Regions from separate parts of the Planococcus kocurii genome, predicted to be linked through region 1. Evidence: riboswitches for the same ligand, from Rfam matches in the RefSeq annotation. Region 1 holds a riboswitch; each other region holds the start of a gene.
What was found. A riboswitch is a leader RNA that binds a small molecule or an ion and turns the genes downstream of it on or off. The one in region 1 is predicted to bind S-adenosylmethionine.
Positions count from the first base shown of each region.

Region 1 (7,845 bases):
TGAAGAGTCGACGAACGATAAAGAATCTTTGGACATTATTCAAGATATGAAAGAGAAAGTCGAACAATTAAAAGAAGTAAAAAATAAAGAAAACCACGAGACAGTGTTTTAATCCTGTCTTTTTTGCTGTCTTCGCGTAAGTGCGATGACCCGGGGATTATGTGCTATCATTAGAATTGAATCGACTTCGGATAACGACGATAATGAGCAAGCTACAGGAGGAAGAAAAGATGGATAATAACGATTTATTGATCAGACTGCGTTATGCACTAGATATAAAAAACAGGGATATGGTCGAAATTTTCAAATTGGGTGGTATAGAACTTAGCAAAGATGAAGTATTAAAAGTGCTGACAAAAACCCCAGATAGCGAAGAGGAAGAGGAAGATCGTATTTGGATTGACCGGGAAGAAGACTATATTAAAGCAGAAGACGCTCTATTTGAATCTTTTTTAAATGGATTTATCGTTTTCAAAAGAGGACGTCAAGAGCCCAAACCTGGGCAAACTGAAGTTTCTGCAGTGACCAATGAACGTTCTAACAACTTACTGCTGAAAAAAGTGAAAATTGCTTTACAGCTAACGAGTGAAGACATGTTGGAGATTTGGGATTTAGCTGGAGTTACGGTAACAAAAGGTGAACTTGGAGCGTTACTCCGAAAAGTTGGCCATAAAAATTACAAAGAATGCGGCGATCGCTATGCACGCAACTTCTTAAAAGGATTAGCAATCAGATTCAGAAAATAAAAAAAGCGTGTCTACGAGTCAGCGTTACTGATTTGTGGATAGGTTTTTTTTATTGTCGTAGACTGGATAGCTTAGAAGCAGACTTTCTTCATGGATAAAAAGAACTATCCCTTTCGTGTGAAAATGATATGATAGAAAGAAGAAATCATAGATGGGTGCAAAGGGGATAGCAGGATGAATTGGTTGCCGAAGAGAAAAAATAAAGTGGCGGCTTTTTGGGAATGGTTTGCAGACAATAAAGAGGTCTATAGTCGCTTGGATGAGTCGAGTAGAAGCAAACTATTAAATCAATTGGAAAAGAAATTGCACAAGGTTAACAAACATTTGGCGTTTGAACTTAGTGAACGTTTAATTAACGACAAACGACAATTCATCATCAGTGCGGACGGCATGGTTGAGGCATTTGATGACGTCATTGATCTAGTTGGTCAGGCTCCAGAATTTGAATCGTTTACGATTATCGCCTTTCGCCAGCGACAAGACGAAGAGGTATCGATCGAGTATGGCGATATTAAATTAGCATGGGAAGACATCTTTTGTACTTTTGAAAAAGATAACGCCAACGACGAAGTGAATTTAATTCTTTACATTAAAGGTTTTACTGAAGAAAATGAAGATGAATTTATCTCGGCTTCTTTTATTCTATTGGATACAGTTATCGGGGAATACAATGCTGGCATGCGCATTGGAGAAATTGAATTTATTAGTTACGAAGGACAAGCAGACGCTCGGCCGGTAAAGGATTTGCAAAGTCTTTTTTAAAGAAGAAGAAGACAGTATACTTATAGAAAAACCTGTCGGAAGTTTTTAATCCAGATAGGTTTTTTGAGTCGCAAGCGAGCTGATGAAGTGGCAGCGGTGTTAGGGTTTTGCCCAAGTGTCTTGGCTAAACCAAGTGCATACATAACTGGATTCTGATCGGCCAGAAGCCTAGAACATTTTCATAATATACATAAAGGTGCCATTGTTTTTGATCGAACATTTTCCAAGTGACTGTATGTTACTGTCCTTATGAATAAGCATGTAACTCTTCTGCTGATTTACTTACTGATCCAGTATTTACTGAAATGGTTTGTACAATAAATAAACAGATGTAGAGATGAGAAAGAATAGGGGGGCGGCGAAAAACCGTTAACAGCTTCTAAAGAATAAAAGGATTCTGTTTTTAAAGAAACTCACAGAAAGTTCATTTTTTTCTAACAAAATATATTGACCTGACCAATAGATACCTGTACTATACTAAGAATACTAAAACTGAATAGTGAATCTTTATCGAGAGAAGTTGAGGGACTGGCCCTATGACGCTTCAGCAACCAGCCGAAAGGTCAGGTGCTAAATCCAGCAGGCAAGAGATTGCCTGACAGATGAAAAGGAACGAGTTTGATATCGTAAAGCCTTCTTTTTCATGGAGGCTTTTTTTGTATATATAGGGGGTTGAGTAGATGGGTTTATTAGATGAACTGAAGACGAAAATTTTGACGGCGGACGGTGGCATGGGAACCTTGCTGTATTCGTATGGCATTGAGTATTGCAACGAGGAATTGAATTTACAGCGCCCGGAAGTAATCGAAAAGATTCATCAAGACTATATCAGAGCTGGAGCAGATATCATTCAAACCAATACGTACGGGGCTAATGCACTCAAACTTGCTCGTTACGGATTAGATGAACAAGTTGCAGACATCAACAAAGCTGCTATTGAAATTGCGAAACGCGCAGCAGCACCGGGTGGTCAATTTGTCTTTGGAACGATTGGCGGCATTCGCGGAATTCGTAAAAGTGACGCCACCTTGCAGGAAATCATTGCGATGGTCGACCAGCAAGCGAGTCAGTTGCTTGCGGGCGATCCCGACGGCCTACTACTCGAAACTTATTACGATTTTGAAGAATTAGCAGCAACTGTTAAACATTTGAAAGGCATCACAGACACCCCATTGATTGCACAAGTATCGATGCATGACCCGGGTATTTTGCAAAACGGCATGTCATTGAATGACGCTTTGCATCAACTAGAATCACTTGGAGCAGACATTGTTGGTGTCAATTGTCGTCTAGGACCGCATCATACAATTCAAGCTTTTGAAGAAGTAACCTTACCCGAAAAAGCTTTTCTTTCTGCATACCCAAATGCTAGCCTGCTTGACGTAGAAGATGGGCGGATTGTTTACGAATCAGAAGCAGATTATTTCGGACGTGCTGCTTTATTGTTAAGACAAGAAGGCGTTCGCTTGATTGGCGGTTGCTGTGGTACAACACCAAAGCATATTGAAGCGGTGAAAAAACACCTCGGTAAGTTACCGCCGATTTTTTATAAAGAAGTAACCAAAAGAAAGCCGATTGTCATCCGAGAGGCCGAAGCGCTAGAAGTAAAGCCGCTTCACGAAAAAGCGAAAACACAACGAACCATTATTGTGGAACTCGATACGCCACGTCATTTGGACGTCACAAAATTTCTTGAAGGCTCTGTCGCTTTGCATGAAGAAGGTGTGGATGCTGTCACCATGGCCGATAATTCATTAGCGTCGCCGCGTATTAGTAATATGGCAATGGGCTCGATCCTCAAGCACACAGAAAAAATTCGGCCGCTCGCTCATATTACGTGTCGCGACCGCAACTTAATTGGTTTGCAGTCACATTTGATGGGACTCGATGCACTCGGTATGCACGACATTCTCGCTGTCACGGGCGATCCGACCAAAGTTGGAGATTTCCCAGGAGCGACAAGCGTTTATGACGTGTCCAGTATGGAATTGATTCAATTGATCAAAAAACTAAATGAAGGCATTTCGTTTTCTGGTAAACCGCTACGGAAAAAAGCTAATTTCTCTGTCGCTGCAGCGTTCAATCCGAATGTTCGCGTGCTTGACCGAGCCGTAGCAAGACTTGAGAAGAAAATTGAAAGCGGAGCGGATTATTTTATTTCGCAGCCCGTATACACAAAAGAAAAAATCATTGAAATGTACGAAGCGACAAAGCATTTGAATACGCCCATTTTTATTGGGGTAATGCCGTTGACTAGTATTCGCAGTGCTGAATTTTTGCATCATGAAGTGCCGGGTATCAAGTTGTCAGAAGACGCACTTGAACGCATGCGTGCATGTGGAGATGACAAGGACCGTGCAACAGCGGAAGGCATTCAAATCGCTAAAGAATTGATTGACACAGCAGCAGAGCTATTCAACGGTATTTACTTGATCACACCGTTTGTCCGTTACGACATGACCGTGGAATTGATTCGGTATATTCGACAACTAGATCAACAGAAAGAGAGCGATCGCAGCCATGTCCAAACATCTTATTGAACAACAGCTTGAAAAAAGAATCTTAATTATCGACGGAGCGATGGGGACGATGATTCAAAATGCCGATCTGTCACCTGAAGAATTTGGCGGAGAAGAATTTGACGGCTGCAATGAATACTTGAACATTGTCCGACCGGATGTTATTCAAAATATCCATACGGCTTATCTTGAAGCTGGAGCCGATATTCTTTGCACCAATACATTTGGAGGTACACCGATTGTTTTGGACGAATACGGAATCGGTGACCAAGCGGCGGATATTAATAGACGCGCAGTCGAAATTGCGAAACGAGCGGCTGCTGAATTTTCCACCCCGGAATGGCCTCGTTTTGTGGCAGGTGCGATTGGACCGACAACGAAAACTTTGTCTGTAACGGGTGGCGTCACATTTGATGTCATGCTGGAAAATTTTTACGTGCAAGCCAAGGCACTTGTTGAAGGCGGAGCAGATCTCATCTTGCTCGAGACCAGTCAAGACATGTTGAATGTGAAAGCGGCGACAATTGGCATTAAACAAGCTTTTGAAGAAACGGGAATCGAATTGCCGATTATGGTGTCCGGAACGATTGAACCGATGGGGACGACACTTGCCGGTCAAAGCATTGAAGCGTTTTACATTTCCATTGAACATGTCAAGCCGCTATCCGTCGGGTTAAACTGTGCAACAGGTCCAGAATTTATGACAGACCATATTCGTTCGCTGTCAGAGCTGTCGGACGGCTATGTTAGTTGTTACCCAAATGCAGGCTTGCCAGATGAAGACGGTCATTATCACGAAACACCCGAATCACTTGCGAAAAAATTAAAAGGTTTTGCAGATAAAGGGTGGCTGAACGTCGTCGGTGGTTGTTGCGGGACCACACCGGAACATATTAAAGCAGTGCGTTTGGCTATGGACGGATTGCCACCGAGAAAACCAGACCCTGTTGAGCGCGGTCATGTCGTGTCTGGAATTGAGCCTTTGCAATACGACGAAACGATGCGTCCTTTGTTTATCGGAGAGCGGACGAATGTTATTGGTTCTCGTAAATTTAAACGATTAATAGTCGATGGCCAATTTGAAGAAGCATCTGAAATTGCTCGCGCACAGGTGAAAAACGGAGCGCACGTTATTGATATTTGTTTAGCAAATCCGGATCGTGACGAAGTTGAAGACATGACAAAATTCATGAAAGAAGTCGTCAAAAAAGTAAAAGTACCGCTCGTTATCGATTCTACAGACGAAGAAGTGATTGAAGTCGCATTGAAATTTTCACAAGGAAAAGCGATTATCAACTCAATTAATCTAGAAGACGGAGAAGAGCGTTTTGATGCGGTGATGCCACTCGTGAAAAAATATGGTGCGGCAGTCGTTGTGGGTACAATCGACGAAGTTGGGATGGCGGTCACGCGTGAGCGTAAGTTGGAAATAGCCGAACGGTCATATGACTTGCTGGTCAATAAATGGGGGCTAGCACCGGAAGACATCATTTTTGATCCACTGGTATTCCCAGTCGGTACGGGCGATCAGCAATACATTGGTTCTGCAGTAGAAACGATTGAAGGTATTCGGTTAATTAAAGAAAAACTGCCACGCGCATTGACGATTTTAGGTGTTAGTAACGTTTCATTCGGCTTACCACCGGTTGGTCGTGAAGTGTTAAATGCCGTGTATTTGTACCATTGCACGCAGGCAGGTTTGGACTATGCCATCGTCAATACGGAAAAGTTAGAGCGTTATGCATCCATTCCAAAACAGGAAATCGATATGGCTAATGAATTGCTGTTTACGACAACAGATGAAACTTTAGCTGACTTTACGGCTTTTTACCGCGATAAGAAAAAAGAAAAAACAGAAGATGATATTCCGAAAACAGTACCAGATCGACTCGCTTACTATATTATAGAAGGAACAAAAGAAGGGTTGATTCCAGATTTGGAAAAAGCACTAGAGATGTATGATGAACCGCTTGATGTCATTAATGGACCGTTGATGAAAGGTATGGCGGAAGTAGGGCGCTTGTTTAATGACAACCAATTAATTGTTGCGGAAGTGCTGCAAAGTGCAGGCGTCATGAAAGCAGCCGTGTCATTTCTTGAGCAGTTTATGGAGAAAAAAGAAGACGATTCTGGAAAAGGGAAAATCGTTTTGGCTACTGTTAAAGGCGATGTTCATGACATCGGTAAAAACTTAGTGGAAATTATCTTAAGCAATAACGGCTTTAAAGTGATTGATGTTGGGATTAAAGTGACGCCGGCTACCTTGATCGAAGTAATTCGAAAAGAAAAACCAGATATGATTGGCTTGTCGGGGTTACTCGTTAAGTCGGCGAAGCAAATGGTCATCACCGCGCAAGACTTTAAAGAAGCGGGCATTGATGTACCCATTTTAGTGGGCGGGGCGGCATTGTCGAGACGCTTTACCGAAACCAAAATTTCAGCGGAATACGACGGGCCGGTCATTTACGCGAAAGATGCGATGCAAGGATTAGACCTAGCAAATCGGCTGCAAAGCGGTGCCGGAAAAGCAGAGTTGCTGCTAGAGTTGGATGCACAACAAGAAAAACGCCAAGCCTCTGAAGCAGTGCGAGCAGCAAAGCCCGCTGTTGCCGTTGCTGAAAAACCAGTGAAAACGGTACGCGAAGATGTTACGGTTTACGTGCCGAACGATTTGCGTCGTCACGTATTGAAAGAGTATTCTGTGGCTCATTTGTATCCATACGTCAATATGCGCACGTTGATTGGTCATCACCTTGGATTAAAAGGCTATAACGATAATACGTTAGCGAAAGGCGATCCGCGTGCTATTCAGCTTCATGAACTGACGACCGAGTTTTTAGGATCAGGACTGTTAAAACCATCAGGGCTGTATCAATTTTTCCCAGCTCAAAGTGACGGAGACGATGTCATCGTTTATGACCCTGCTGATGGCAAAACAGAAATCGAACGATTTACATTTCCACGCCAATCCGCGTTACCATTCTTATGCTTGTCCGATTACTTAAAATCAGTCGACAGTGGCGAAATGGATTACGTGGCCTTTATGCAAGTAACTGCAGGCTTTGGCGTACGCGAACAAGCAACACGCCTGAAAGAACAAGGCAAATTTTTAGAAAGCCATGCACTGCAAGCAACAGCACTTGAACTCGCAGAAGGTTTTGCTGAACGCATCCACCAAGAAATACGCGATCAATGGGGCTTCCCAGATACAACCGATTTCTCCATGCGCGACCGTTTTGCCGCCAAATACCAAGGCCAGCGCTTCTCATTCGGTTACCCCGCGTGCCCGAACTTAGAAGACCAAGCCAAATTATTTAACTTGATCAAACCCGAAGACATCGGCGTGCATTTAACCGAAGAATATATGATGGACCCCGAAGCATCCGTGTCCGCAATCGTATTTGCGCATCCAGATGCCAGGTATTTTGTAGTTGACTGATAGTAGAAAAGCGGAAGCGCCCGTGTAGCTCTGCCGGGCATAAGACAGACTAGCGAAGTGGCGCACTTTGCCACAGAGCTGGGCGCTGGAGTCTGGACAAAGAAAAGCGGAAGCAGCCGTGTAGATTCGACGGGCATAAGACGCGCTGGCGAAGTGGCGTACTTTGCCGCACAGCCAGAGTGGCTTATGACCCTAGAATCTGGCTGCTGGAGTCTAGACAAAGAAGAAAAGCGGAAGCAGCCGTGTAGCCACTGGCGATTCTATCTAAAGTGAGTATTTCTGAGTCTCATAATTCACCAGCTATAAATAGAAAAAGGGCAGTCAGCTAAATGCTGACTGCCCTTAGACTGTAGACAAAGTCTATAAAAAATAAATAGTC
Region 1 is NZ_CP013661.2:1,174,083-1,181,927, reverse strand. Features, by position in the region: gene AUO94_RS05780 (hypothetical protein) at 1-112, shown strand, start outside; gene AUO94_RS05775 (YehS family protein) at 231-746, shown strand; gene AUO94_RS05770 (hypothetical protein) at 921-1,508, shown strand; SAM riboswitch class I at 2,013-2,117, shown strand; gene AUO94_RS05765 (bifunctional homocysteine S-methyltransferase/methylenetetrahydrofolate reductase) at 2,189-4,048, shown strand; gene metH (methionine synthase) at 4,029-7,466, shown strand.

Region 2 (7,845 bases), 640 kb from region 1:
TGTCCTGCAACAGAAGGGTCTACAATATTGTCGATTGCTTGCATTGGGTATGCTGCACGTGTGTTTTCAGTTAATGAACCGTCATTATAATTTGGAATGCGTGTTTCAGGGTCCACTACTACGTTTTCAAGTACTGAACCAAAACGGATTGCGTCGTAAATTTGTGGTTCATTTTCACGAGACAAATTAATCGTTTTAGCGTAGCAACCGCCTTCAATGTTAAATACGCCGTTATCTGACCAGCCGTGCTCATCATCACCGATTAGTTTGCGATCACCGTCAGCTGATAAAGTTGTTTTACCTGTTCCGGATAAACCGAAAAATAAAGTTACGTCGCCTTCTGGACCAACGTTTGCTGAACAATGCATAGGTAAAATTCCTTTTTCAGGAAGTAAGTAGTTCATGATAGAGAAAATTGATTTTTTCATTTCGCCAGCGTACTCAGTGCCGCCGATCAAAATAATGCCTTGCTCCATCGATACAATGATAAATGTTTCAGAAGCTGTACCATCAACTGCAGGGTCTGCTTGAAAAGTCGGAGCGTACACAACTGTGAATTCAGCTTCGTGTGTTTGCAATTCTTCAGCTGTAGGCCGGATGAACAATTGGTGAGCAAATAGATTATGCCATGCGTATTCATTGATTGTTTGGATGGGCACACGTGATTCATGGTCGGCTCCGGCAAATCCTTTGAATACATAAAGCGCATCTTTGTCTTTAAGGTGCTTAATCACTTTAGCGTAAAGCTTTTCAAATACTTCGCTTGAAATCGGACGGTTCACATTGCCCCAGTCGACTTTGTTTTTAGAACTTTCTTCTTCCACCATGTATTTGTCTTTCGGTGAGCGGCCAGTATATTTTCCTGTTTCCGCTGTTACAGCACCTTCCCGAGTTAATACTGCTTCTTTGCGGGATGTTGCCGCTTCCACTAATTGTGGCACTGATAATTGAACATGCACATTTTGGCCAGTCAAAAGATCTTTTAAATCGTTTGCAAAGTTCACTGAAGTCATATATATGTACCTTCCTTTTCTGTTATTCCCATAATGGGGAGGATGTATATTCGTTCATTAGTATAACACATTAGCTTTATTAGTCTACACTAATCCACTGGGGAAATTAAAAAATATTAGAGGATAGCTCCGACAATACGTAGAATTATTTCTATAATTTCCAAATAGTACTGATGCCTTTTAAAGCGGTTTTCTACAGTGTACAATGGCTTTGTGTGAACAGAGATATTACTGAATAGTTTGGTTTTTTACTTGCGGGAATCTAAAGTTTGGTAGAATAGCATAATCAAAAAATCATTGTTTTTATTTGAAGAATGTAATTTTATTTTCGAAAATTGTTGACATCGCTTTGCTAATTCCGTATGATGAAAAATTGAACGGATACTCTTATTCCGAGCTGGTGGAGGGGGCAGGCCCTATGAAACCCGGCAACCTGCTGCTTTTGCAGTGATGGTGCCCAACCTGACACAAGGTGCACAGACCTTGGATGATAAGAGTGAAAGGTGCTAATGATGATTCTTCCTTTCCTCATGACGAATGAGTGAAGGGATTTTTTTGTGAAATGCCCTTAATCCTCGTGTGAAAGGCCACAAACGGCTTGAAGTTCAATCCAGATTGTCTGGAACGGACTTGACATGGGAAACGAGTACCGTATCAATTTCGAGAGCAATCTCGCAGGATATAAGGAGGAACATTTTTTGAAAAACCGTCGATTATTTACATCAGAATCAGTAACAGAAGGACATCCAGATAAAATTTGTGATCAAATCTCAGATGCTATTTTGGATGCCATTTTAACCGAGGATCCAAATGCACGCGTTGCGTGTGAAACGACCGTTACGACAGGACTCGTTCTAGTAGCCGGAGAAATTACCACTTCTACGTATGTGGATATTCCGAAAGTCGTTCGACAAACAGTAAGAGAAATTGGCTATACGCGAGCTAAATATGGTTTCGACTCAGAAACAAGTGCAGTTCTTACCGCAATCGATGAGCAATCACCGGACATCGCTGCTGGAGTAAACGTAGCGCTTGAATCACGCGAAGGCCAAATGACAGATAAAGAGTTAGACGATATCGGTGCAGGTGACCAAGGATTAATGTTTGGATACGCAAACAACGAAACAGAAGAGTTAATGCCATTGCCGATTTCATTGGCACATAAATTGGCACGTCGTTTGGCTGAAGTACGCAAAGAAGAAATTCTTCCATACTTGCGTCCAGATGGCAAAACGCAAGTGACCGTTGAATATGACGAAAACAACAAACCACTTCGTGTGGATACCATTGTTATCTCAACTCAACATCATCCAGAAGTAACGTTAGAACAAATTCAACGTAATATTAAGGAATACGTCATTAACGAAGTTGTTCCAACAAAGTGGATCGATGAAGAAACAAAATATTTTATCAATCCAACTGGCCGTTTTGTTATCGGTGGACCTCAAGGAGATGCAGGTTTAACTGGACGTAAAATCATCGTAGATACGTACGGTGGTTATGCTCGTCACGGTGGCGGCGCATTCTCAGGGAAAGACGCGACAAAAGTTGACCGTTCAGCGGCTTACGCGGCACGTTATGTTGCAAAAAACATTGTCGCAGCTGGCCTTGCAGATAAGTGCGAAGTGCAACTAGCTTATGCAATTGGTGTAGCACATCCTGTATCGATCGCATTTGATACGTTTGGAACTGGCATCGTTGATGAAGACACATTAGATGATTTGGTACGCGCAAACTTTGACTTGCGTCCTGCTGGAATCATTAAAATGTTGGATCTACGTCGCCCGATCTACAAGCAAACGGCAGCTTACGGACATTTTGGCCGTACGGATGTTGATTTGCCGTGGGAACGTACAGACAAAGCAGCGATCTTAAAAGAACAAGCTGGCGTATAAGTTAACAAAACGAAAAGGACGACTAGGCAGTGATGCCCGGTCGTCCTTTTTTATTGTTACTTTTTTTGGAGTGATTTATAATAAGCTGCTTTTTCTGCATACTCTCGAACAATACGTTCCATATCTTCTTTATCGTCTTCACGAAGTTCGCGGACGACTTTCGCGGGGCGTCCGAGTGCTAGCATGCCAGGAGGGATAACTTTTCCAGGCGGTACGAGACTACCCGCACCAATAAATGCGCCTTCTCCGATTTCAGCGCCGTCAAGAATAATCGAACCCATGCCGACGAGAGCACCTTTACGAACATTGCAACTGTGAAGTGTAACTTGATGGCCAATGGTCACGTCATCTTCAAGAAGCAAGGTTTTACCCGGGCTTTGATGAAGCATGCAGAGGTCTTGAATGTTGACTTTATCGCCAATAATCGTCGGAGAGACATCCCCGCGAATCACCGTATTAAACCACACAGAAGAGTCTGTGCCAATTGTCACATCACCAGAAATTGTGACGTAGTCTGCAATGAAAACAGATGGATCGATTTTAGGGAATTTGTCTTTAAATGGATAAATCATAGCAAAGCTCCTTTAAACAAGATAAGATATTCTTAATCGTAACAAATCAAATCAAAACGTCAAATTAACAGACAACATCAAGAATTGATTAGCAGGGAAAGGAAGTTGGATTATGTGGAAATGGCAGGCTGAAGGATCAGCAAAGGCAGTAGTTGTGTTCATACATAGTGCGTATGAACAACACCTGCGCTATGCATGGCAAATTGAAAAATGGCGATCGGCAGGATTTGACGTATATACAGGAGATTTACCGGGCCATGGCAAAAATGCGGGAGCGGACAAAGTTCACCGAGAATCGTTTGATGACTATGAACAGGCAGTAAATGAGTTGCTGAGACTGTCGTCAGAAAATGAGTTGCCAGTATTTGTCATTGCCCATGGACTGGGCGCAACCATTGCGATGAATGTCTTAGGGAACCGGAAATTCAATGTAGCCGGAGTTATTTTTACATCGCCTTGGTTGCAGTTAAAAAAATTGCCACCGAAAGCGCCAAACGCATTTCCGGGAGTTGCGCAATTGACTGGCCGCAGAAAGATGGATCACGGCATCGAATTACGCCACCTGACACGCGATCGTTTTTCCTATAGTCAAGAAACCGAAAGCAAGCGGTATCAAACGGTTATTACTGCAAGTTGGTATAAAGAAGTGCAGAGTTATATGAAAGAAACGGCTGCAAGTATTGACAGGTATCCGCAGATTCCGACTTGTTTGTATACAGCAGAGCGAGATTTGATTGTTGAGAAAGAAGTAGCTCGTCAATGGTTACTAAAGCAACAACTAAACGAATTCAGCTACAAAGAATGGAAATTCTGCTATCACGATATTTTCCAAGAACCTGAAAAAGAAGAAGTCTTTCTAGCAGCGCAGGCGTTTATCCATACAGTTTTGCGCTCTGTCGGTTACTTGGTTGAAGAATAAGCTGTTTGTTTTTTTGTAAAGGAGAGAATTTTTATGGCATTAAAGTATAGCCTATTAGACCAATCACCAATTTCAGAAGGCAGCACACCGCAGGAGGCATTAAAGCATACCGCCATTCTTGCACAACAAGCTGAAAATTGGGGTTATACACGCTTTTGGGTGTCTGAGCATCATGATGCAACAACGCTAGCCGGATCTTCTCCAGAAGTGCTGATTGCGCATCTAGGAGCTGTGACTCAAACAATACGGCTAGGTTCTGGTGGCGTCATGCTGCCACATTATGCTGCTTTTAAAATTGCGGAAAACTTCAAATTGCTGGAAGCCTTATATCCTGGAAGAATCGATGCAGGAATGGGACGAGCACCTGGTGGTATGCCACGTGCTTCTTATGCATTAAATGAAGGGAAAAAGCGAGACAGTAGTCTATTTCCTAAACAAATAGACGAGCTCTGTATGTACTTAAACGATGCTATTCCAGAAGACCATCCATACTTTGGCATGAAAGCAACGCCGGTTACGGTAAATACGCCACCCATCTGGATTTTAGGATCTAGTGAAAATTCAGCACGGCTAGCAGCTGAAAAAGGATTGCCTTATATGTTTGCTCACTTTATCAATGGAGAAGGCGGCCAAAACTTTACGAAAGAATACCGAAAACAGTTTAAGTCAATTGATGGCAGTAAACCTTATGTCGGTATTGCCATTTTTGTAGTCTGCCAAGAAACACCTGAACTAGCAGAGTGGATCGCCTCTTCTTTAGATTTATCATTATCCATGAGTGCGCAAGGGATGCCCTCAAACGGCACACCGCCACCTGAAAAAGCAAGTGCTTATCCATACTCGAAATTCGAAAAGCAATTAGTCGCTGAAAATCGTCGTCGCATGGTAGTGGGCACGTCGCAACACGTTGTAGACCAACTCGAAACAGTAGCTTCAGAATACGAAGCAGACGAAGTCATGCTAGTTTCAGCAACGTACGATTTTAAGGACAAACTCAAAACCTTTGAATTGATTGCTGAAGAAATGAAAAGACGTAGACAAACTGACATTTCTTTATTCACAGATTCATAATAAATACATTTTATATTCTAACCACTTCCACTAGAGGAAGTGGTTTTTTGATGCTAAGAAGAAAGTTATAGTGTTCAATATGACTAATAGACTGTTAATTTAAAAAATACTGATTCCATTTGTTCATTTTAAAATCAATTAAAGGATTTCAATCAATAAAGAAGGAAGAACATTAGTGTGACGAAATACTTTGGAGCGGAGGCTACAGATGGAGCTGAATTGTTTTTCTTAAGACCGTTTCTAAAAAAATCATAGGGGTGAAAAATGGATGAAGAAAATGAATGTGACGAAAACAGCTAACAAGAAGATGATTCGCAAAAAAATGATGACATTAACAATTGCCGGAGCGATGGTTTTGAGCGCTTCTCCTTTTATGTCGCCTGTTGTCGGAGCAGTGGGGAATGGACCAGCTTATGGTGGCAACGAAACCATCAACACATCCATACTAACAACATATGATGAAATGGCGGATTTTTTAAAAACACAAGAAGCCAAACAAAAAAATATGGAACTTGAAGTAATTGGTCAAAGTATTAAAGGGCGTGATTTGTACTTAGTTAAATATGTGACAAATCCTGAAAATCCAACCATTCTTTTTCTCACTCAACAACATGGCAACGAACAATTGACAACAGAAGGCGCGCTTGAATTTATCAAACACCTTGGAACAGGCAAGATGAAAGGGGTAACAGATGGCGTCAATATGTTAATCGTGCCGATGCTCAATCCAGATGGAGCAATGGGAGATGTAAACTTTTCATTAGATGATTACATAGCGAAAGGAGAGCGGAATCTCACACGCTATAACGCGGACGGCATCGACTTAAACCGTGATCACATTACCAAAATTCAACCTGAAACAAAAGCCTTCCACGAAAATGTGATGAGAAAATATGATATCGATTACATGATTGATTTGCATCATCAAGGTACTCAAAGTGAGCGAGATGGAGAACTGGTATCCGGTTCTATTTTGTACCCGACAACACCGAACGTTGACCCGGATGTACTTCTTAAATCCAAGCAGCTGGGAGCTGTAGTATTCGATGCTATCGATTCAAAAGGATGGGGCCATTTAGGCAAGTACAGAGGCGGAAATGCAGAAACCATTAGTCGAAATGGCATTGCAGTCGAGTATGGAATTTCTACCCTGTTATTCGAGATGCGCGGCATGTCGGATCATTCTTACGAGTCGTATGTTCTGGGACAAAAGAGCAATGGCTATCTAATTAAACAAACCATCACGACACTCGATGCAACAGTTCGTGCAATTGCGGATGATTCTATTGCAGATGCGGACATCTCATTCTGGGATACACTTTCTTATCAAGAAAACCGTACATCTGAGTGAGATGTGAATATGTAAGGAACGAATTACTATTTTAACTTTAGTGTTAACGGAATATAGACGCTAATAGGAATGGGACTAAGAAAAGCGTTCGTAAATGTATATGTAAAATATGAACGTTCGTAAAGTGTTTAGATACGTTTACGAACGTTCTTTTTTTAGTTTTTGTGCTGTTTTTAGAGTGTTCGTAAAAGTGTACTTTTGCGAACGGTTTTTTCACGAGAAATAGTTTATTCACTCTATCTATAAAAATCAAGAATGGTAAAATAAGTATTATAGAGAAGAGATACAAAATGAAAGTTAAGGTAAATAGTAGAATGACACATCCATATGAAAAATATGAAAATACAGAGTTATGGAAAAAGTTGGATCAGGTACTAGATGAGTTAGTAGAAAATCAGGATATTGAAGAAATAACAAAGAGAGAATACATTGTCGGATATATCTGCAAGAAGCTCATAGAAACAGAAGAACCAAAATAACATAGAATATCAAGGAATTGAATGTAACTTATGTGCAGATAAGTTACATTCAACATTAGTAACAAGAGGAATGAATAACTGAGAGAGGAATTATTGGATGATGAAATATTTAGTAGACGAAGATCATTGGGATTTAGAAGGTTATACCGAAGAAAAAGAAAAACTTTTAAATAGATTCAATAAAGGCACAGCTATCTTTCTAAAAAATAATTCATTTCATGATGGCAAAGTAGTTTCGATTAATATTTTGAACCAAGAAAATGGTCAAACCAAAGACCCTACAGTGGTTAAAATGTTGATTGAGCAGTATAATGGCGAACTCTATGAAATCCAATGGATTAACGTCCGTAAATTTTTCATGGATTATGATATTACTCGTAATGTTTATTCGAACATACCTTATAAAATTGTAGATGGAGGCAAAAGAGGGCTTGATGAATGGGGATATGATGAAATTCTTCCACTGAGTAAAAAGAAGCTCCAACATGAAATTCTTCTTTTTTCACAAACAACCGTTATAATTCATTGTTCAACTATTAAAATCA
Region 2 is NZ_CP013661.2:532,481-540,325, reverse strand. Features, by position in the region: gene pckA (phosphoenolpyruvate carboxykinase (ATP)) at 1-1,013, opposite strand, end outside; SAM riboswitch class I at 1,398-1,510, shown strand; gene metK (methionine adenosyltransferase) at 1,712-2,908, shown strand; gene AUO94_RS02710 (gamma carbonic anhydrase) at 2,965-3,480, opposite strand; gene AUO94_RS02705 (alpha/beta hydrolase) at 3,593-4,399, shown strand; gene AUO94_RS02700 (LLM class flavin-dependent oxidoreductase) at 4,433-5,470, shown strand; gene AUO94_RS02695 (M14 family zinc carboxypeptidase) at 5,739-6,821, shown strand; gene AUO94_RS02690 (hypothetical protein) at 7,136-7,300, shown strand; gene AUO94_RS02685 (hypothetical protein) at 7,398-7,845, shown strand, end outside.
Region 2: linked by a shared signal. The riboswitch ahead of metK (methionine adenosyltransferase) and the one ahead of AUO94_RS05765 (bifunctional homocysteine S-methyltransferase/methylenetetrahydrofolate reductase) in region 1 are both predicted to bind S-adenosylmethionine.

Region 3 (7,845 bases), 1.0 Mb from region 1:
ACTAGGTTTTTTTTATTTGTAATAACATCTCTTTCGGAAATCTTTAAATCATCCACTTCTGGGTCTACTTCGACTAGGCCTTGATCTTCGAGAATTTGTAAAGCACGTGCTGCATTAACAGGATCATTAGGAATGGCAATAGTCGCACCGTCTTCGATATCTTCTAACGCGTCAAATTGATTGGAATAAAGGCCCATTGGCGCTGTTGGTACGACGATTAAACCTGATAAATCCATATTGTTTTCTTTTTCAAAATTCTCTAAGTAAATTGTATGCTGGAATAGGTTGGCATCAATATCGCCGCCGTCAAGTGCGATATTTGGTTGAATGTAATCGCTAAACTCCACAATTTCTACCGTATACCCTTTTTCTTCTAAACCAGGCACAATTGCCTTACTCAACATATCACTGTATGGCCCCGCAGTAGCACCTAATTTAATATCTTTTGAAGTTTCTCCTGTTGATTTACTTTCTTCTCCACTACCACATGCTGCCAAAGCCAATGCGCTCGCTGCTACTATTAATCCTAGTTTTTTCATTTTGCTCTCCCCTTATCGTTTATCGATGACTTTCGCCGTATAATCGCCTGCCTGTTGAACCAATTGAACCAGCAGAATTAAAATAACAACAGTCACAATCATGATGGTGTTATCATATCGGTAATAACCAAAGCGAATAGCTAAATCTCCAATACCTCCGCCTCCTACTACACCTGCCATAGCAGAATAGGCCACTAAGCTGATGATGGTCAATGTGACGCCTTGAACAATACTAGACTTTGCTTCAGGCAGCAGCACACCTGTAATGATCATCCATGGTGTAGCTCCTACTGCAATAGCTGCCTCGATAACTCCTTTGTCAATTTCGCGAAGTGAATTTTCTACAATGCGCGCGAAAAAAGGAATTGCTGCGACAGATAGTGATACACTGGCCGCAACCGGGCCAATTGTTGTTCCTGTGATAAATTTCGTTAACGGAATAAGTGCCACTAACAAAATGATAAAGGGAATAGAGCGTACAATGTTTACAACAAAGCCCACTACCGAGTTTACCGATCGATTTTCAAGAAACAGACCGCGATCGGTTATGAATAACAAAATTCCGAGCGGCAAACCGACAATCAATGATACCGATAATGAGATGCCGATCATCATTAATGTTTGGAAAAATGCTGTTTGTATTTCTGGCCATAATTCAATAATTCGTCCCCATTCAATTTCCACTCGATATCACCTCCACGATTGCTGCTCTGTTTTCCAAATACTTCAATGCCTCCATAACTTCCATTTCAGCGCCTTTTAACTCCATAATAAAGACGCCAAGCGGTCGTTCTTGAATGTACTCGATAGCTCCGTGCAAAAAGTTGCCTTTTACCGAAAAGTTCTGCAGCATATCGGAAATGACGCCTTCGCCTGCTACGCCACCTTTGAACAGCACTTTCACTAAAGTTCCTTTAAATTCTTTCAAAATATGTACTGGAACATTAAAGGATACGACACTAGAAATAAATTCTTTCGTTAGCTCCTTTTGAGGATCTGCAAAAATATCGTAAACTTGTCCTTCTTCAATGACACGTCCGCCTTGCATGATCGCCATTCGATCGCAAATTTCTTTAACTACGTTCATTTCATGCGTAATTAGTACAACTGTAATTTTCAATTTACGATTGATGTCTTTTAATAACCGCAATATAGATAACGTCGTATTAGGGTCGAGCGCGGATGTCGCTTCGTCACACAACAAGACTGCTGGGTTGTTTGCTAATGCTCGAGCGATACCAACTCGCTGTTTTTGACCTCCACTCAACTGTGCAGGGTAGACATCCCGTTTATCTGACAAGCCGACCATTTCTAATAGCTCTTCTACGCGGATTTTAATGTCTTTCGTAGGTGTACCTGCTGCCCGAAGTGCAAAAGCAATATTGTCATAAACCGTCTTCTGGCTGATCAAATAAAAATGTTGGAAAATCATACCAATTTTCAATCTCGCTTTTCTTAATTGATTGCTGCTCAACTTCGTTAAGTCTTTGCCATCGACTACGACACTGCCAGAGCTCGGTCGTTCCAGCAAGTTGATGCAGCGAATCAGCGAACTTTTACCAGCTCCTGAATAACCAACAATCCCAAAAATTTCACCTTTTCCTACTTTCAAAGAAATATTGTCGACTCCAGTAACGGTGCCATGTTTAGTGGTATATGTTTTTGTTAAGTTCTGAATATGTATCATGGCTTCCTCCTGGCAACAAAAAGATGCCTCTTTCATCAAGAAAGAGGCATCGAAAAGTTTATTTTCTCGACTTATCTTCCGGAACATTTTACATTCCGCAGGACTTGGCACCTTCCCAAATGGGGGTTGCCGGACGTCATAGGGCCTACCCCTCGGTCTCTCTTGATAAGTTAGTATATTAGATTGAATTTCATATTACAGACATAGATTCAGAGTGTCAATCAAATTTTAAATGTTTCGTACAATTTTTCACGACGATCATCAAAGACCGGAATCCGTTTTCGGACTTTCTCTACTTCGTCCAAATCAATTTCCACATACCCCACGCCTTCGTCTTTTTGCATATCCAAGCGAACTTCTCCCCAAGGAGCTATGACCATCGTACTGCCGCCAAATACATTTTTCGGATCGCTGCCGACGCGATTCACAGCAACGATAAAGCACTGATTTTCAATTGCACGAGCTTGTAAAAGAATACGCCAGTGGTCAATTCGCGCTTCTGGCCATTCCGCTGATACGAAGATCAGTTTCGCTCCATTTAGTGCTTGTGCACGAATCCATTCAGGAAAACGAATGTCATAGCAAATAACTCCGCCATAAACAGTGCCGTCCAGTTTAAACGTCCCAAGTGTATCGCCTTCTTCAAGATGAATATGCTCATCCATTAAACCAAAACGATGTGCTTTGTCGTATTCTGAAACAAGTTCACCGTTTTTATTAACGACATACATCGTATTATAAAAGCCGTTATTCTTCTGTGTTGAAACAGAACCTCCGACAATATTCACAGCATGTTCTTTCGCAAAACTTTTCAGTAGCTCTACAGTTTGGTTAGTGCTGTCTGCTAAAGTACCAAGCTCAGTCAGTGCATATCCCGTGTTCCACATTTCTGGCAAAACAATTGTCTCCGCTCCGTTAGCGGCTGCCTCCGTTAAATAATTTATGACTTGCTGATAGTTCTGTTCGGGCTCTCCGAATATGATATCCATTTGAACACATGCAATTTTCATGTTTTCTCCTCCAGTAGACAAGCTAATCTAAATTCTATAAGATTCGGAGTAGATGTGCAATTATTTCGAAAATGAGGAGAATTTTATGGACTTTTCAAATCGCTTACAAAACTTACCTACTCAGTTTTTTGCTTCACTAGTTGCCAAAACGAGCAAAGCCGTCGCTGAAGGACGCGATGTCATCAATCTCGGACAAGGTAATCCCGACCAACCAACACCCGATCATATTATTAAAGCATTACAAACGGCGGCGGCTGATCCGAAGACACATAAGTACTCACCTTTCCGCGGCATTTCAGAATTACGTCAAGCTGCTGCGAATTTCTATAAACGCGAATATGGTGTAGACATTGATCCTGATTTAGAGGTCGCCATTTTGGCTGGAACCAAAATTGGACTTGTTGAATTGCCCTTGGCATTGCTTAATCCGCAAGATCTTTTGCTGCTGCCGGACCCGGGCTATCCTGACAACTTTTCCGGTGCTCCATTAGCGAATATTGACTACGAATTGATGCATCTCCACCCTGAAAATGGTTATTTACCAGACTTTAATGACTTGTCAGAAACTGTTTGTTCACGTGCAAAATTAATGTATTTGAACTACCCCAATAACCCGACAGGCGCCGTTGCAAATAAAGAATTTTTTGATGACACCGTCGCTTTTGCAAAAGACCATAACATCGCTGTTGTTCACGATTTTGCATACGGCGCCGTAGGATTTGAAGGAAAAAAACCGGTAAGCTTTTTGCAATCTGAAGGTGCCAAAGAAGTTGGGATTGAGATGTATACGTTATCGAAAACTTATAATATGGCGGGATGGCGAATTGGCTTTGCTGTGGGGCATTCGAAAATGATTGAAGCTTTAAATCTAATCCAAGATCATTTATTTGCCGGTTTGTTCCCTGCTGTCCAATTAGCTGCTGCAGAAGCTTTGAATGCGGATCAACAATGCGTAGCCGATTTGGTAGATTTGTATGAAAAGCGACGTAATGTGCTCGTAAAGGAATGCACGCGTATTGGCTGGAATATCGAAGCACCTCAAGGCTCTTTTTTTGCTTGGCTGCCAGTGCCGGAAGGCTTCACCAGTATCGAATTTGCTGATTTTTTACTTGAAAAGGCAGCTATTTCAGTCGCAGCTGGCAGCGGTTTTGGTGATAGCGGAGAAGGATTTATTCGCGTTGGGTTATTGGTTGATGAAAACCGAATCATCGAGGCAATGGACCGTATTGATAAACTAGCACTATTTTAAACTCAAAAAAGACAGCAATCCGTGTTAAAGGGTCGCTGTCTTTTTAAGTTTTAGCGTGACTGTTTTTTATTCTACGATACCCATATGGCTAAAAGGCGCAATTCTGATTTTCACTTCTCCGACAATAGATTTTTCAGAAATAAATCCTAAAATCCTTGAATCCGTACTGTTTAAGCGGTTATCTCCTAAGACAAAATAAGATTCCGCAGGTACAGTGAATTCCTTGAAGTCTTCAGTTAAACGAATCATTCCACGCTGTTTCGCAGTTTTTAAGTTGTTTTCTAAATAGGGCTCAACTTGAGCTTTACCGTTTAGATACAATTGGTCGTCCACCATCGAAATGACATCTCCTGGTACACCAATCACACGTTTAATGAAATTGACGTCATTTGGTGCAGTGAAAACAATCATATCAAAATTTTCTATTGTGTATATTTTCGCTAATACAACTTTGTCATCTTCTTCAAATGTAGGCATCATCGATTCACCATGAACAGCTACCGGCTCAAACAGAAAATGCCGAGATAGCAAGACAATAAGTACCGTTACTAAAATGACGCGCATCCAGGAAATCGATTCTTTTACTGGATCTGTATACATATTGTCACCTCCTGCTTGTCGTTACTCACTGTATTATAATACGCCTTCAGCTTCGTGCATACTTTCTAGTAGTTGTCATACTGCCTATTGTTCAAAAAGGTCATCAACTTACAAAGGACTCCACCTCATTTTTCTAAGCACAATCATCATGTATATCTGCTATTTCCAAGGACCATACTGGCGTCTGAATCGTCAGACTTTTGAGCCCATCGCAATTTTATGTTACACTCAATAAAAAATGTAGGTGATTAGAATGGTAGGAAGAAATGATCCATGTCCATGCGGCAGTGGCAAAAAATATAAAAAGTGTCACGGGAAACAGCAAACTGTGTCTATCAATGATTTGATTAATGAAGAACTATTCAAAGTACGCCAACAGTTCTTCTCGGAAAACCCAAACCAGACACATATTACTGAGTTCCGTGAATTGCAACAAGAATGGCAGCCACATCTAATGAAATCGATGGCTGAAAACGATGCGCAAGCATTTGTTATTGAGAATTTCCTGTTTATGAAAAAACCCGAATTGTGGGAAGAATTTTTAACAAAACACATTGACCTTGCTCAACGTCCAACAACAAAAGAAGTACTTGGAAATTGGAAAGACGTAAAAGTATTCCTTGGTCAATATGTTAAAGGCGATACTGAGAAAGCTCAGTTTACAGACGTCTTCACTGGTGAAACGCTTGAAATGGCAGACCAGCCTCCAACTGATATGGAAAATGGACAAGGTTTACTGGCTATCCTTCTTCCAGACTCTCGTGTTGGAGAAAAAGGCGTTCTTTTCCTAAATGGCTATTTAACCGTTGTTGGAGAGTTTAGTCCATTCTTCGAACAATTAAAAGCACAAATAGCTGCTGAAAATGCTACGCAAGATGAAAGCTATTTACGCGACAACTATTTACCAATTGTTGAACAAATTGTTAAGTACTCAACAGGCAGCGTAGAAGAAAGCATTCAGCTTTCTCCAGAACATGACGCTGTTATGACTGAACTTGATAAGCATATCGAGCAGGCAGAGTTTGATAAAGAAACTGTCGACAACATTACAAGCATTTTAAACAGCTACCTTGTCAGTCAACAGCCGACTGTTCAAAAACCCGAAGCGCTTGTTGCGGGGTATTGGAGATTCTTGCAGGATCACGAACTGATTGAAGGTCCGATGCTTTCTGCAAAAGACTTAAGTGAAAAATTTGGTGTATCTTCTAGCACGATTTTAAAGCGTTCAAAAGAATTTAGCGCATACTTCGAAGAATTGTTAGCCAAAAAATAAAAGTTTATCGTGTGAGATATTCTCTTAACGAAAATTACAAAAAAAAGAGTAGCCTCGGTTACTCTTTTTTTGTGTGTTTTTTTAAGTAATGCATACACCTAGCATCATTTTATTATCAGCTAAACATAATTTAATGGGTTACTCCGATATCAAGATACTTATTTTTATTTCTCTTTAAGAGAAGTTTAAATCATTCTCACTGTTTTTCTGCTTATTTTGTGTTTGTTGATAACCCTAAAGGGAATTATAGAGTCGAATAGCAAAACGCTTGAAAACCCGTTATTCCACATAAACTCTCTAACTACCTAGCCTTATGCACAGTAAAATGGATGTTTCTGTGTGCTATGTGGATAAGATGTTTGAATTTTGTTAATTTTATCATATGAATAGGACTTATTAACATGTGGATAAGTTCTATTGAAAGACACATAAGAGGAGGAATTACATGTTTGAAATTACGCTCACTAGCTTTATTCGAATTGTCACTGTCGGTTTTTTAGCTTACGTGGGACTTATTATCTTACTTCGTGCCTCTGGTAAACGTACATTAACTAAATTAAATGCCTTCGACTTAGTCGTAACTGTTGCTTTAGGTTCAACACTCGCCACCATATTATTAGACAGCAGCATTAGCTTACTTGAAGGAATGACTGCATTTGCGTTACTGATTTCCCTGCAGTATTTACTTACTTTTTTTTCGGTTCACTCCAAATGGGTGAACAACGTCATCAAATCAGAACCACGTTTGCTATTTCTGGATGGAAATTTTTTAAGAAAAGCGATGAAAAAAGAACGAATCAAAGAAATGGAGATTTTACAAGCCATCCGCAATACAGGATTTGGTTCTACCGAAAAAGTAAAAGCAGTCGTTCTCGAAACGGATGGGAGCCTATCCGTTATTAGTAGCGAAACGGGCAACGCATTAGAGAACGTAAATTCTGAAAGTTAATCGAACAAAAAAGGTGTATGGAGTTTAATCCATGCACCTTTTTCTTATGTTCTTGGTGTTTTCACTCTCATTTTTCGGTGTTCGCGTCTTGCAGGTGCTGTGTTAAAAAAGAGTTTTTCTCCTGCAGATTCCGGTAATACGGGTGGGACAGGAGTTGGTTTTCCGTCATCTCCCATTGCAACCATGGTCAAGAAGGATTCCGTTGTTAGCTTTTCTTCACCCGTTTGCAGATTTTTCGACTTTACTCGAACATATACCTCCATCGAAGTTCGGCCGGTTGACGTGACATTTGCTTCGAGTTCGAGTACGTCTCCAACACGTGCTGAAGACAAAAAGTCCACAGAATCGATCGATGCAGTTACAACTACTTGACGGCGTGCATGTTTCATTGCCGTGATCCCTGCAATTTCATCGATATAAGCTAATACTTTGCCACCAAATATGGAGTCCATATGATTGGTATCGGGTGGGAGGACCAACTTTGTTTGGATTGTTCTTGATTCTTTCATTGGTTTTGCTTCCATTTTCATCATTCCTT
Region 3 is NZ_CP013661.2:2,199,702-2,207,546, reverse strand. Features, by position in the region: gene AUO94_RS10865 (MetQ/NlpA family ABC transporter substrate-binding protein) at 1-539, opposite strand, end outside; gene AUO94_RS10860 (methionine ABC transporter permease) at 552-1,223, opposite strand; gene AUO94_RS10855 (methionine ABC transporter ATP-binding protein) at 1,213-2,226, opposite strand; SAM riboswitch class I at 2,295-2,398, opposite strand; gene AUO94_RS10850 (carbon-nitrogen family hydrolase) at 2,448-3,236, opposite strand; gene AUO94_RS10845 (pyridoxal phosphate-dependent aminotransferase) at 3,322-4,485, shown strand; gene lepB (signal peptidase I) at 4,552-5,085, opposite strand; gene AUO94_RS10835 (SEC-C metal-binding domain-containing protein) at 5,339-6,358, shown strand; gene AUO94_RS10830 (DUF421 domain-containing protein) at 6,804-7,307, shown strand; gene AUO94_RS10825 (acyl-CoA thioesterase) at 7,352-7,831, opposite strand.
Region 3: linked by a shared signal. The riboswitch ahead of AUO94_RS10855 (methionine ABC transporter ATP-binding protein) and the one ahead of AUO94_RS05765 (bifunctional homocysteine S-methyltransferase/methylenetetrahydrofolate reductase) in region 1 are both predicted to bind S-adenosylmethionine.

Region 4 (7,845 bases), 1.5 Mb from region 1:
TCTTCTGTCAAAGCTTCATAAGTAGATAATTCTTCAGGTTTTACAGTTTCTTTGTTGTAGACAAGTACACGTGCACGTTTTGTTAAGCCATACCACATTTGGTCTGTGTCTTGGAATTTTTCAGGAATTTGTTCGTCTAGTATGTCACTTGATACGGACTGTAGCAAGCCATCTTCTTTAGCACGGTATAAACGTCCAGCATCTGCAGTCAAGAATAAATCAGCTTCAGTGCCATCTCCTTCACGCTTAATGCGCTCAAGCAACTCATCTGCGTCACCTTTAATTAGATTTACTTTAATACCGGTTTCTTCTTCAAACTTTTTGTATAATTCATCATCTACATCGTAATGTCTTGCCGTATATAAATTAACTTCTTTGCTTTCAGCTGTTTCTTCAGGTGCATCTGTTGCCGGTTCGGATGCATCATTGCTTCCGCATGCAGCTAAAACAAGAACTAATAAAGCGATAACCAGATAAAAAAGTTTGTTCATGGATGTCTCTCCCCTTAATGTGTAATTGAGATTTCAAATGAAAATCATTCTCATCATCAATTATAAAGTTCCAATTGAGAATGTCAATCATTATCAATAGAATCTCTTGTTTTTTTAATAATTGTGTCTAAAAAATGAGTGAGTAATTACCAATCATTATTCATTTGCGATTCCCTGTTGTTGCAGAAATGGAAATGAGCGAAAAACAAGAGATAGCTTAAAGCCAAGAAGAATTTGATAGAGGACTGCAAGATAAATCGAGTTCTCTATTCATAAGAAACCCTCTTGCCAGATGAGGCAAGAGGGTTTCTTAGAACAAAAGTTCTTTCTATAGAAGGAACTTTAATTTGCGATGCTTAATCCTTTTCGACGGGCTACTTGTAATAGTGCTTGGTTTAGATCTTGCACCAAATCATCACAATGTTCTAAGCCGACAGAAAAACGTAGCAAGCCGTCGGTGATTCCACGTTTTTCGCGTTCTTCTGGAGGCATTGAGCCATGAGACATCGTTGCAGGATAGGACAAAATCGATTCGACTGCGCCTAAACTAACTGCAAACACCGGAATTCTCAGATGTTCGACAAATATACGAACGGATTTTTTATCAGCTAAACGAAATGATAGAACCGCTCCTGCATTTGTAGCTTGGCGTTCGTGAATTGGGTTTCCAGGATGGAACGAAAATCCGGGGTAGTATACTTCTTCAATTAACGGATGGTTCTGCAAGTATTCAGCAATAACGCGAGCCGATTGAGACGACTGGCCTAACCGAGCACCTAAAGTTTTTATGCCTTGGATTAACAGGTAAGAATCTTGAGCTCCTAGAACAGAGCCAAACGTGTTTTGGATAAAGCCCAAACGGTTTCCAAGTTCTTCATCTTTGGTCACAGCAAGACCTGCGATGACGTCGCTATGACCTGACAGAAACTTCGTTGCACTGTGAAGAACGATATCTGCACCAAGCTCCAGTGGATTCTGGTAAAGCGGTGTCATAAAGGTGTTGTCAACAAACGTTAAACAGTTATTGGCTTTCGCTAGTTTTGCAGCGATTTCAATATCGGTAATATTCATAACAGGATTTGATGGCGTTTCCAAGTAAATCACTTTTGTATTTGGCTGGATGGCATTAGCCATTTCGTTTAAGTCCGTCATATTCACAAAGGTATATTCGATATTGAATTTGTCCAAAATTTCCGTGATAAAACGATAAGTTCCGCCGTAAACGTCTTCTGACACTAAGACATGGTCACCTGAAGACAACAGCATAAAAGCAGAGGAAATAGCAGCCATCCCTGAAGAAAAGGCGAACCCACGCTTGCCTCCTTCTAGCTTAGCGATGGTTTCTTCTAACGCTAGGCGAGTGGGGTTTCCAGAACGGCTATAATCAAACGGTCCAAACGAATCCAGGCTTTGTTGGTGAAAAGTGGAAGATAAATAGATAGGTACATTGACAGCTCCAGTTTGTGGGTCGACTCCAGTAGAGTGAATAAACTTCGTTTCAATGCGATCGGTCATATTCAACTACCTCCTTATTTAGTTCTGAAAACGCTTGTGCTAAATCAGCAATTAAATCTTCAGCAAGTTCCACCCCGACTGAAAATCGCAATAACCGATTGCAAACGCCACGTTTCGTCCGTTCTTCAAAAGGCATGTCTGCATGAGTTTGGGTGGCGGGGTAAGTAATAAAACTTTCAACACCGCCAAGACTTTCCGCAAAGGTGATGAGTTTAATGTGTTCAAGAAAAGGAGCTATCCATTCTTCTTTTTGCAAACGGAAGGACAACATGCCGCCTTTTCCAGGATACAACACATCAGACACAGACGACTGCTGAGACAAAAACTCAGCAATGGTTTTCGCGTTTGCGTCATGCTGTCGCATCCGTAAAGGCAATGTCTTTAATCCGCGAACCAGTAACCAAGAGTCAAAAGGGGACAAAACGGCACCAACCGAATTATGGAATGTTGCCAGTTTTTCGCAAATGCGATCGCCTTTAGCGGCAACAAGTCCAGCTAAAACATCATTATGACCACCAATATATTTCGTTGCACTATGGATAACAATGTCTGCACCCAGTAATAGGGGCTGTTGGAAGAAGGGCGTTAAAAATGTATTATCGACGATTAATAGAAGCTTATGCTTTTTAGCCAATGCGGCATAAGCAACGAGATCAATTTCTTGCATCAGTGGATTGGTGGGCGTTTCAATAAAAAGTGCACGTGTATGAATGGTTATTTTTTGTTCTGTGTCTTGGACATCTTTGAACTCGGTGTAGTTGGGGTGAATATTATAAGCTGATGCAAAGTGATCTAATAGGCGGTATGTTCCACCATAAATATCTTCCGGTACTAACAATTCATCACCTGGACGAAAAAGAGACAAAACGAGTTGAATAGCTGCCATTCCAGAACTGCAAGCAAATGCAGCATCTGCGCCTTCAAGTTCTGCAAATCCTTCTTCCAGAACAGAGCGAGTCGGGTTTTTCGTGCGCGTATAATCATAGCCAGTTGATTGGCCAAGTCCTTGATGTTCGTAGGCTGTCGACAAGTAAATGGGCGGATTAACGGCTCCTGTTGTGGGATCGCTGTGATTGCCTAATTGAACTAATAAAGTTTCCAAGCTGTGTTTTGTCATGTTACTCATCCTCTCAATAAGAAAACAGGGGCTTTTCTTCATAAAGAAGAAAGCCCCTGTCCGGAAATGCATTCTTCTCATCTGTTAGGCAGAAGCCTATTGGAATTAGCACCGTAGTCTTCGTCAGACTGGTTGCTGAGACTTCACAGGGCCAAATCCCTCCGTCTCTCTAGATAAGAAATATCTTATTAAGTTTAGTGTTTCTGTTTAGATGTTCCTAATCATAAATCAATTAATGAAAGAAAGCAAGTGTTGAATTTTAAATAATGCAAATATAAGAAGTGGGTAGGCAACTAGCTTGATTAGTAAAGGGAGGATAGGAAAAGAAAAATTTCTTTATGCCCGTCGAATCTACATGGCAGCTTGCGCTTTTCGGTGTCCAGTTGCAAGTGCCTAGCTCTTCGGGACATAAGTCAACCCAGCTGCGTGGCAAAGAACGCCACACTGCTGGTCTGTCTTATGCCTGTCAGAGCTGACGAGGCACTTTCACTTTTCATGTTGTCCAGCTCCAGCTGCCAGATTCTCGGGTCATAAGCCACTCCGGCTGTGTGGCTGAAAACATGCCACTTCACCAGAGCGTCTTATGCCCGTCGAATCTACATGGCAGCTTGCGCTTTTCGGTGTCCAGTTGCAAGTGCCTAGCTCTTCGGGACATAAGTCAACCCAGCTGCGTGGCAAAGAACGCCACACTGCTGGTCTGTCTTATGCCTGTCAGAGCTGACGAGGCACTTTCACTTTTCATGTTGTCCAGCTCCAGCTGCCAGATTCTCGGGTCATAAGCCACTCCGGCTGTGTGGCTGAAAACATGCCACTTCACCAGAGCGTCTTATGCCCGTCGAATCTACATGGCAGCTTGCGCTTTTCGGTGTCCAGTTGCAAGTGCCTAGCTCTTCGGGACATAAGTCAACCCAGCTGCGTGGCAAAGAACGCCACACTGCTGGTCTGTCTTATGCCTGTCAGAGCTGACGAGGCACTTTCACTTTTCATGTTGTCCAGCTCCAGCTGCCAGATTCTCGGGTCATAAGCCACTCCGGCTGTGTGGCTGAAAACATGCCACTTCGCCAGAGCGTCTTATGCCCGTCGAATCTACATGGCAGCTTGCGCTTTTCGGTGTCCAGTTGCAAGTGCCTAGCTCTTCGGGACATAAGTCAACCCAGCTGCGTAGCAAAGAACGCCACACTGCTGGTCTGTCTTATGCCTGTCAGAGCTGACGAGGCACTTTCACTTTTCATGTTGTCCAGCTCCAGCTGCCAGATTCTCGGGTCATAAGCCACTCCGGCTGTGTGGCTGAAAACATGCCACTTCACCAGAGCGTCTTATGCCCGTCGAATCTACATGGCAGCTTGCGCTTTTCGGTGCTTGAGCAAAAAAAGGGACGGTTCAGATAAACATCGCTACAATGGAAGAGAATAGGAGTGAACGGAATTATGCATATTAAGAAATTTGAAAATATCCCATTGGCGGTGCTTGATTTAGCACCGATAAACGAAGGTGCAGAAACAGCGCAGACCTTTAAAAATAGTGTGGAGTTGGCACAGCATGTGGAGCGATTGGGGTTTAATCGCTATTGGCTAGCTGAACATCATAATATGCCGGGTATCGGCAGTTCTGCGACATCTGTCCTTATTGGACATATTGCAGGCGCAACAGAGTCGATTCGTGTAGGTTCAGGTGGAGTTATGCTACCGAATCATGCACCGCTTGTTATAGCAGAGCAATTTGGTACATTGGAAACTATTTATCCTGGACGCATTGATTTAGGTCTAGGGCGTGCACCTGGTAGTGATCAAGCTACTGCGCATGCGTTACGTCGGAATTTGAATAGCAGCGGAGATGATTTTCCCCAGCAAGTTGCGGAGTTAGAAAATTACTTTTCAGCTAACCCTGTCGGACGTGTTCGGGCGTACCCTGGTACTAATATAAAGATTCCGCTTTGGCTACTCGGATCGAGTGGATTTAGTGCACAGCTGGCTGCGTTAAAAGGTTTGCCATTTTCATTTGCTAGTCATTTCGCACCGGATTACATGATGCAGGCTTTGCAACTTTATCATCAAAACTTTAAACCGTCACAGGTGTTGGCCGCTCCTTACGCGATGCTTGGCGTTACGATTATTGTTGCAAAAACACAAGAACGTGCAGAATGGTTGGCGACTTCTTCGCAGCAGCAGATGTTCTCCTTGATGCGAGGCGAGCCAACTACATTTAGAGCACCCATCGATCACTTGGAGGAAGTTTGGACAGACCGCGAAATTGCGATTTTCCGGGACAAATTAGATTCTGAATCGACGATGGTTGGAACACCGGATCTTGTTAGACAAAAGTTGAAAAACTTTATTCAAAAAACAAGAGCCAATGAGATTATCGTCAATTCGCCGGTTTTTTATCAGGAAGATCGTTTGCGCTCATATGATTTTGTAGCAAAAATGATGAATTAAGTAAAGGGGCTGCCCCAAAAGGTCATAAATTAGGACCTTTTGAGTGTAGCTCCTTTTGCATGACACTCCCTTTTTGTTATAAAAAAAATCGCCTCTCCGGTAACGGAAAAGCGATGATTCAACATTAATGAAGCTCTTTTTCTTCTTCACGCTGCCGTTCTTTTTCTATCTTGAATTCTTTGTAAGTTGTGTAAACGGGTGCACCTTCGCCAATCATATTCAGAATCGCATTAAAATCATCATCTAACCGAAGTTCTATTTCTTGTGAATCGAGTACTCGGCGTTCCATTATGACCAACCTCCTCATATAGTAATCAGCCGCCGCGTAGCAACAGAAATAAGGTTTTAACTCACTTTAATTATACGGAATTTTTAGTTAATTTGAAAGCTAACTGCCTGGGTATTAAGAAAAGAAGATAAGAATATAAAAAAGCGTTAAAGCAGGGGCTTTAACGCTTTTTAGATGATTATTGATTGATTTCAGCATTTAGTATCATGGACTCAAAGAACAAAGAGGGCGAAGTTTCATTCCATTCAAGGGAAGAGAGGTCGGCCGTTCGCTTATCGATATACCCATAGGCAAGTTGTGTTCGTGGGTCGTCCGTCAATTGAAGCTTAACGTAAGGACCTTGAGGCGTCAGCCAGTTTAACTGCGACAAACGATTTTCGAGTGAAAATGCAATCCATTGGTCTTCATCTTCTTCTGTTTCGAATAACGGTTGTTGAGCTGCCATTAGCCATGTCTGACTTGAGTGCTTAGGTGGCAACCAAAGGTTTTTCGACAAGGTGCCTTCTTCTGTAGTAAAATCCGTAATTTCATGACGCAATTCCTGCACGGAGTCGCCATTTCCTAGTTGTAGATTCCGCGATACGTAAACATTGCCGATTAGAATTTCACCATTTTTGGTTGTGAAAATGCCATGCGGATTGGTCGTTGAGTCTAATCCATACAACGCTTCGTCAAGTTTGGCTACCGGCTGTGGATTCCACGATTTAAAATCGGTATCTTCTAACTTGTTAACATTCATCGACAATGTGTAAGGAATCCAACCGGTGTTTTTGATTTCTTCGAAAATAATGGAAGTGCCGTTTTGAAGCGATCGATCGACTAATGTATATGTGCCGACCTCTATTCCAAGGAAAGTCATCGTGTAAACTTGCGTAAGATCTGAACCGTTGTTACTGACTTCCGGTTCGCTGAATGTAATGAAAGTCGGCTTTTCAATGGTTAACGACACATCGGTTTCCGAATAAAGTTCTACTTCATTTTTTAAGAACATGACAGCTGTAAAGATAATCAGCGACATGAAAAATAGGACGCCTATTAAAATAACGATTTTTCTAAACACATTTTCCACCTCTGTTTTCTGCGTGTTTGCCAGCTTCGATTATAACATGCAGAAATGAGAAGTAACGCCAACACATTTGAGCATCAAATGAACAAATAGTGATAAATAGAAAAGCAGGTACCCAGAAGGATACCTGTTACAAGACTTTATCCAAAAAATCCTTAGCGCGAGCAGTTTTCGGATGACTAAAGAATTCCATCGGCTGGCCTTCCTCGACTAATACACCATGATCCAAAAATAAAACACGGTCTGCAACTTCTCGAGCAAAGCCCATTTCGTGAGTCACGACAACCATCGTCATTCCGGATTTTGCTAAGTCTTTCATGACATCGAGCACTTCTTTGACCATTTCTGGATCCAGTGCCGAAGTAGGCTCATCAAACAGCATTAGTTCCGGTTCCATAGCCAAAGCACGTGCAATCGCAACACGCTGCTTTTGACCGCCAGACAAGCTGTTTGGGTAGGCCTTTTCTTTTTCAGATAAGCCAACGCGTTCAAGTAGCAATCGTGCTTTCAATTCTGCTTCCTCTTTTTTGATGCCTTTTGCTTTCATCGGTGCATAAGTTAAATTCTCAAGCACCGTCAAATGAGGAAATAAATGAAAATGCTGAAATACCATACCGATTTGCTGCCGAATTTTGTGGATATTTTTTTTAGAAGCCGTTAAGTTTTTACCGTTGATTTCAATAATGCCTGAAGTCGGTAGTTCCAGTAAGTTTAAGCACCGTAGAAAAGTGGATTTGCCTGAACCAGAAGGACCGATAATCGATACGACTTCACCTTTCGTGACAACAGTAGAAATGTCACTGAGGACTTCATTCGTACCAAACTTTTTATAAAGCTGTTGAACTTTAATCACTTTGTTTTAACCTCCGTTCGAAAACTTTACCAATCATCGTCAAGCCCATCACGAGACACCAATAGATGACGCCGACAAA
Region 4 is NZ_CP013661.2:2,721,138-2,728,982, forward strand. Features, by position in the region: gene AUO94_RS13220 (Fe(3+) ABC transporter substrate-binding protein) at 1-491, opposite strand, end outside; gene metC (cystathionine beta-lyase) at 834-2,006, opposite strand; gene AUO94_RS13230 (methionine biosynthesis PLP-dependent protein) at 1,990-3,123, opposite strand; SAM riboswitch class I at 3,198-3,303, opposite strand; gene AUO94_RS13235 (LLM class flavin-dependent oxidoreductase) at 4,551-5,558, shown strand; gene AUO94_RS17460 (hypothetical protein) at 5,683-5,847, opposite strand; gene AUO94_RS13240 (hypothetical protein) at 6,026-6,907, opposite strand; gene AUO94_RS13245 (amino acid ABC transporter ATP-binding protein) at 7,044-7,766, opposite strand; gene AUO94_RS13250 (amino acid ABC transporter permease) at 7,759-7,845, opposite strand, start outside.
Region 4: linked by a shared signal. The riboswitch ahead of AUO94_RS13230 (methionine biosynthesis PLP-dependent protein) and the one ahead of AUO94_RS05765 (bifunctional homocysteine S-methyltransferase/methylenetetrahydrofolate reductase) in region 1 are both predicted to bind S-adenosylmethionine.